Linked DNA regions of Nocardioides panacis. The protein of the gene in region 1 interacts with the protein of each later gene in a pairwise test. Links are inferred from orthologs where the notes say so. Each region holds a gene or a part of one and is shown on either strand. Other genes may lie near its edges. The genes, in order: KRR39_RS00165 and ndk.

Region 1 (3,055 bases):
TCAGCACCGTGGGCGCGAACGCCCCGGCGGGCGAGGACGCCCCGGACCGCGGCAACGGCTACGCCGTGTCGCTCGCCTGGACCGCGCTCACTCCGGGCAGCACGGCGGACGCGATCTTCGAGATCGACAAGTCGGGCGACTGGGAGCAGTTCCGGGCCGCGGCCGCCGACTTCGCGGTGCCCTCGCAGAACCTCGTCTACGCCGACCGGGCCGGCAACATCGGCTACCAGGCCCCCGGCCGGATCCCGATCCGCAAGTCCGGCAACACCGGTGACTACCCGGCCCTGGGCTGGCTGAAGTCCGACGACTGGACCGGCAGGTACGTCCCGTACGCGGCGCTGCCCAGCGTGCTGAACCCCTCTGACGGGTTCGTCGCGACCGCCAACCAGGCGGTGATCGGGACGGACTACCCCTACTACCTCGGCGACTCGTGGGCGCCGGGCTACCGCAGCCAGCGGATCGCGGACCTCCTGCAGCGCCGCGCCAAGGTCAGCGTCGCGGACATGTCGAGGATCCAGCGGGACACCCGCAACGGGTTCGCGCCCACGTTCGTGCCCTACCTGCTGAAGATCTTCATGCCCTCGGAGTACCTCGCCGGCGGTCAGCGGCTGCTGAACGGCTGGGACTTCAAGCAGGGTCCGGGCTCGGCCGCCGCGGCGTACTACAACGCGGTGTGGAAGAACACCCTCGCGCTGACCTTCCACGACGAGCTCAAGCAGTCGGTCTGGCCCGACGGCGGCGGCCGCTGGTTCGAGGTGATGCGCCGCCTGCTCGCCCAGCCGGACAGCCACTGGTGGGACGACGTCCGCACCGACGGCGTGATCGAGACCCGCGACGACATCCTCGAGAAGGCGATGGCCCAGGCCCGCGACGAGCTGGTCCGGCGGCAGGCCCGGCGCGCCGTCGACTGGACGTGGGGCCACCAGCACCAGCTCGACCTGCGCAGCCCGGCGCTGGGCGGCGACACCGTCCCGGCGCCGGTGCGCTGGCTGTTCAACCGGGGCGGCTACCAGGTCGGCGGCGGCGGCGAGATCGTCGACGCCACCGCGTGGGACGCGGCGGCCGACGACTACACCGTGACCGCGGCGCCGTCGATGCGGATGGTGGTGTCCCTCGCGAACCCGGACGACTCGCGCTGGGTGAACCTCACCGGTGTCTCCGGGCACGCGTTCGACCCGCACTACGCCGACCAGACCAAGCTGTGGGTCGACGGCTCGACGCTGCCCTGGGTGTCCAGCCCGCGGGCCGTCGAGCGGGCCACCGACGCGACGCTGACGCTGCGCCCCGCGAACGACGACTGAGGCTCAGCGCCGGCGCAGCCGGGTCACGCCGGAGGGGTGGCCACGGCCGTCACCGGCCGGTCGTGCGGGGCCGAGGGCACCACGTCGAGCAGCTCGCCGTCGTAGAGCAGCGTGCAGGTGAACGTGCCCACCGGGACCCGGCCCAGGGCCCGGTCGTAGCAGCCGCCGCCCTGTCCCAGGCGCATCCCGGTCCGGTCCACGGCGAGTCCCGGGGTCAGCACCACGTCGGCGGTGGCGACCGCGTCCAGGCCGAGCCGCTCCCCGGTGGGCTCGAGCAGCCCGCGCCGTGCGCGGGCCAGGGCACCCGGTCCGTCGTACACCGCCCACTCGAGGTCGAGGTCGGGCAGCACCACCGGCAGGATCACCCGCCGTCCGCTCGCGGTGAGCGCGTCGAGCAGCGGGCCGGTGCCGGGCTCGGTGCCGATCGAGACGTACGCCGCGACGGTGGCGGCGCGGCGTACCTCCGGGGTGTCGAGCAGGTGCTCGGCGAGGGACCGCGCCGACCGGGACACCTCCAGCAGCGACCGGCGCCCGCGGGCGGTGACGAGCTGGTCCCGCAGGGCGAGCTTCTGGGCGGCGGTGGCTTCCACACCCCGGACGGTACCCACTGGCTCCGCACGCCCCGGGCCGGTCGGTAACCTCGGCGCATGAGCGACGAGGGCCTGCAGCAGGCACGGGCGAAGATGGCGGACGCGGGCGTGGACCCGGTGGCCGTCGACGTCTTCGAGCACTACTACCGGATGGTGGAGAGCGGCGAGACCGGGATGATCCCCGAGTCCACCGTCGAGCCGGTCGACATCCCCGCGCTGGCGGACGCCGACCTGCCCTCCCCGGTGCCAGTCGACGGCCTCGGCCGCACGGTCGTGGTGAAGCTGAACGGCGGCCTGGGCACGTCGATGGGCCTGGACCGGGCCAAGTCGCTGCTCGAGGTGCGCGAGGGCCTGACCTTCCTCGACGTGATCGCCCGGCAGGTGCTCTGGGCCCGCGAGGAGTACGGCGTCCGGCTGCCCCTGGTGTTCATGGACAGCTTCCGCACCTCGGCCGACACCACGCAGGCGCTGGCCGGCTACGACCTCTCGGCGGACGGGCTGCCGCTGGACTTCCTGCAGAACAAGGAGCCCAAGCTCCGCGCCGACGACCTGACCCCGGTCACCTGGGAGCCCGACCCGGACCTCGAGTGGTGCCCGCCGGGCCACGGCGACCTGTACCCCGCGCTGCGCGGCAGCGGCCTGCTCGACCGGCTCATCGAGGCCGGCTACACCCAGGCGTTCGTCTCCAACTCCGACAACCTCGGTGCGACCCCCGACCCGGGCGTGGCCGAGTGGTTCGCCCGCTCCGGCGCCCCGTTCGCCATCGAGGCGGTGCGTCGTACCCCCTCCGACCGCAAGGGCGGCCACTTCGCCCGTCGTACGGCGGACGGCCGGATCGTGCTGCGCGAGACCGCCCAGACCCTCGAGGAGGACCAGGACGCGCTGGCCGACCTGTCCCGCCACAAGTTCTGCTCCACCAACAACCTGTGGTTCGACCTGGTGGCGATGCGCGACGAGCTCGACCGGCGCGACGGCGTGCTCGGGCTCGCGCTGATCAAGAACACCAAGACCGTCGACCCGTCGGACCCCTCGAGCCCCGAGGTGATCCAGATCGAGTCGGCGATGGGCGCGGCCGTCGAGGTGTTCGCCGACGCCCAGCTCATCGAGGTGACCCGGGCCCGCTTCCTGCCGGTGAAGACCACCAACGACCTGCTGGTGCTGCGC
Region 2 (3,040 bases), 2.8 Mb from region 1 along the record:
GGCGCAGAACGCGGTCCTGGCGCTGGCCGCCGTGGAGGCGTTCCTCGGCGAGGAGCCGCTCGACGTCGACCTGGTCCGCGACGCGCTCGCCGAGGTGACCTCGCCCGGCCGCCTCGAGGTGATCCGGCGCAGCCCGACGATCCTGCTGGACGCCGCGCACAACCCGCACGGCGCGCAGGCCACCGCGGACGCGATCGAGGACTCGTTCCTGCTCAACCCGCTGATCGGGGTCGTCGGGGTGATGGCCGACAAGGACTACGAGGGCGTGCTGGCGGCCTTCGAGCCGGTGATGGCCGCGATCGTCTGCACCGAGAACACCACCACCCGCACGATGCGCGCCGAGGACCTCGCCGAGGTCGCCCGCGGCATCTTCGGCATCGACCGGGTGTACGTCGCCCCGCGGATCCAGGACGCCATCGAGCAGGCGGCCACCCTCGCCGAGGAGGGCGGCGTGTTCGGCGAGGCGATCGGCTCCGGCGGCGTGCTGGTCACCGGCTCGGTGGTCACCGTCGGCGAGGCGCGGCACCTGCTCCGGCCGCGGAGGCGGCGCGGATGACCCGCTCCATCCGGCGCTCGATGTGCGCCGGCATGCTGGTGCTCCAGGCGGTCGTGCTGTTCCTGACCGGCATCGTGACGATCGGGATGACCGAGCTGGCCACCGGCGCGTCGCTGGCCCTGGGCCTCGGCCTCGCGGTGCTGTGCCTGGTCGCGGCCGGGATGCTCGGCCGGCGCGGGGGCTACGCCCTGGGCTGGGCGGTGCAGGTCGTCTCGATCGCGCTGGGGTTCCTGATCACCGCTATGTTCTTCCTCGGCGTGGTCTTCGCCGGGCTCTGGGCGACCTCCTACTTCATGGGCGCCACGATCGACCGGGAGCGGGCCGAGCGCGCCGTCCTGGAGGAGCAGTGGCGCGCCGAGCACGGCGCCGAGCACGGCGCCGAGCACGGCGCCCAGGACGGCGCCCAGGACTGAGTCCGGCCACCGGTCGGTTTCGCGGGTCGGCCGCGGGTTCCCTAGGCTGGCGCCCATGTCGACCCAGCGCACCCTCGTCCTGCTCAAGCCCGACACCGTCCGCCGCGGACTCGTGGGCAACGTGCTGTCCCGCTTCGAGGCCAAGGGCCTCTCGCTCGTCGCGCTGGAGCTGCGCACCATCACCGCGGCCCAGGCCGACGAGCACTACGCCGAGCACGTGGACCGGGACTTCTACCCGCCGCTGCGCGACTTCGTGACCTCCGGCCCGCTCCTCGCGGCGGTGCTCGAGGGCGACGAGGCCGTCGAGGTGGTGCGCGCGCTGAACGGCGCGACCGACGGCCGCAAGGCCGCTCCGGGCACGATCCGCGGGGACCTGTCGCTGTCCAACCGCGAGAACCTCGTGCACGGCTCGGACTCGCCCGAGTCCGCCGCGCGCGAGATCGGCATCTGGTTCCCGGGTCTGTGACCCCGTGACCGCCGGGCGCCGCGCCGACCAGCCGCTCTCGCCGACCGGCCGGAGCACGCCGCGCCGGGAGAGGGAGCGCGCCCAGTCCGACCGCGACACCCTGTACGACGTCCTGGACGCGTCCCTGGTCTGCCACCTCGCCGTCGTCGTCGACGGGGTGCCGCTGGCCCTGCCGACGGTGTTCGCCGTCGACCTTGACGGTCCCGACGAGGGCGGCACGCTCTACGTGCACGGCTCGGTGGCCTCGCGCAGCCTGGTGCAGGCGCCCGGGCAGGACGTCAGCGTGACGATGACGGTGCTCGACGGGATCGTGCTGGCGCGGTCCGGCTTCAACCACTCGATGAACTACCGCTCGGCCGTGGTCGTCGGCCGGCCCCGGCTGGTGACCGGTGAGGCCGAGCGCTCGCACGCCCTGGACCTGCTGGTCGACCACGTGACGCCCGGCCGGTCCGCGACGCTGCGCCGGCCGACCCGCAAGGAGCTCTCCGCCACCACGGTGCTGGCCCTGCCGCTGCACGAGGCCTCGGTCAAGCGGCGGGTCGGCGACCCGAGCGACGAGGACGTCGACGTCGAGGCGGGCGGCGTGTGGGCCGGGGTGCTGCCGCTCGGGCTGCGCGCCGGCGAGCCGGTCACCGGCGCGGACGTCGACGTCGCCGCGGTGCCGGAGCACGTGACGGCCCGGGTCGCAGCGCTGAACCGCCGCAGCCCCTGAACCGCCGCACCAGCTGAACCGCCCGCCTGCGTCGGGTGTGACGCGCGTGTCGTCCGGGGCTGGAGAGGTTCGCGCTCTTACCCTGGGACGGGGTCGGTGCGCCGTACCCCCGACCCACCCGGACAGGCGACGACAGCAGGGACCGCAGGCATGGCGAACAGCATCATCGGCCGCGACATGGCCGTTGACCTCGGCACCGCCAACACGCTCGTCTACGTGCGTGGCAAGGGCGTGCTCCTCGACGAGCCGTCCGTCGTCGCGCTGAACTCCTCGACGAACGAGATCCTCGCCGTCGGGCACGAGGCGAAGCGGATGATCGGCCGGACCCCGGACAACATCACCGCGATCCGCCCGCTCAAGGACGGCGTGATCGCGGACTTCGAGTCCACCGAGCAGATGCTCCGCTACTTCATCCAGCAGGTGCACCGCCGCCGCTACTTCGCCAAGCCCCGCCTGGTGATCTGCGTGCCGAGCGGCATCACCGCGGTCGAGCAGCGCGCCGTCAAGGAGGCCGGCTACCAGGCCGGCGCCCGCCGGGTCTACATCATCGAGGAGCCGATGGCCGCCGCGATCGGCGCCGGGCTCCCCGTCCACGAGGCCACCGGCAACATGGTCGTCGATGTCGGCGGCGGCACGACGGAGGTCGCGGTCATCTCGCTGGGCGGCATCGTCACCAGCCTCTCGATCCGCACCGCGGGCGACGACCTCGACCAGGCGATCATCGCCTGGATGAAGAAGGAGTACTCCCTGATGCTGGGGGAGCGCACCGCCGAGGAGATCAAGATGACCCTCGGCTCGGCGTTCCCGCTCCCGCAGGAGCCGGAGGCCGAGGTCCGCGGTCGGGACATGATCTCCGGGCTGCCCAAGACCGTCGTGGTCTCCTCCGCCGAGGT

What was found.
Region 2: the proteins of KRR39_RS00165 (region 1) and ndk interact in binary tests that used the Escherichia coli proteins (3 or more experiments, as listed by UniProt). The link is inferred for Nocardioides panacis from one-to-one orthologs.

Annotation. Positions count from the first base shown.
Region 1 is NZ_CP077062.1:27,657-30,711, forward strand. Bases 109-2,852 are described here. They hold KRR39_RS00165 (5-formyltetrahydrofolate cyclo-ligase), read right to left. Parts: upstream 1,892-2,852; coding sequence 1,325-1,891; downstream 109-1,324. Other genes in these bases: KRR39_RS00160 (penicillin acylase family protein), read left to right, coding at 109-1,301; KRR39_RS00170 (UTP--glucose-1-phosphate uridylyltransferase), read left to right, coding at 1,949-2,852. In the rest of the region: more of KRR39_RS00160, read left to right, coding at 1-108; more of KRR39_RS00170, read left to right, coding at 2,853-3,055. UniProt on the Escherichia coli protein: Involved in the removal of 5-formyltetrahydrofolate.
Region 2 is NZ_CP077062.1:2,777,922-2,780,961, reverse strand. What follows is about bases 1-2,729. They hold ndk (nucleoside-diphosphate kinase), read left to right. Parts: upstream 1-1,024; coding sequence 1,025-1,435; downstream 1,436-2,729. Other genes in these bases: KRR39_RS13505 (rod shape-determining protein), read left to right, coding at 2,298-2,729; KRR39_RS13510 (pyridoxamine 5'-phosphate oxidase family protein), read left to right, coding at 1,440-2,147; KRR39_RS13520 (DUF4233 domain-containing protein), read left to right, coding at 553-969; KRR39_RS13525 (bifunctional folylpolyglutamate synthase/dihydrofolate synthase), read left to right, coding at 1-556. Also shown: more of KRR39_RS13505, read left to right, coding at 2,730-3,040. UniProt on the Escherichia coli protein: Major role in the synthesis of nucleoside triphosphates other than ATP. The ATP gamma phosphate is transferred to the NDP beta phosphate via a ping-pong mechanism, using a phosphorylated active-site intermediate.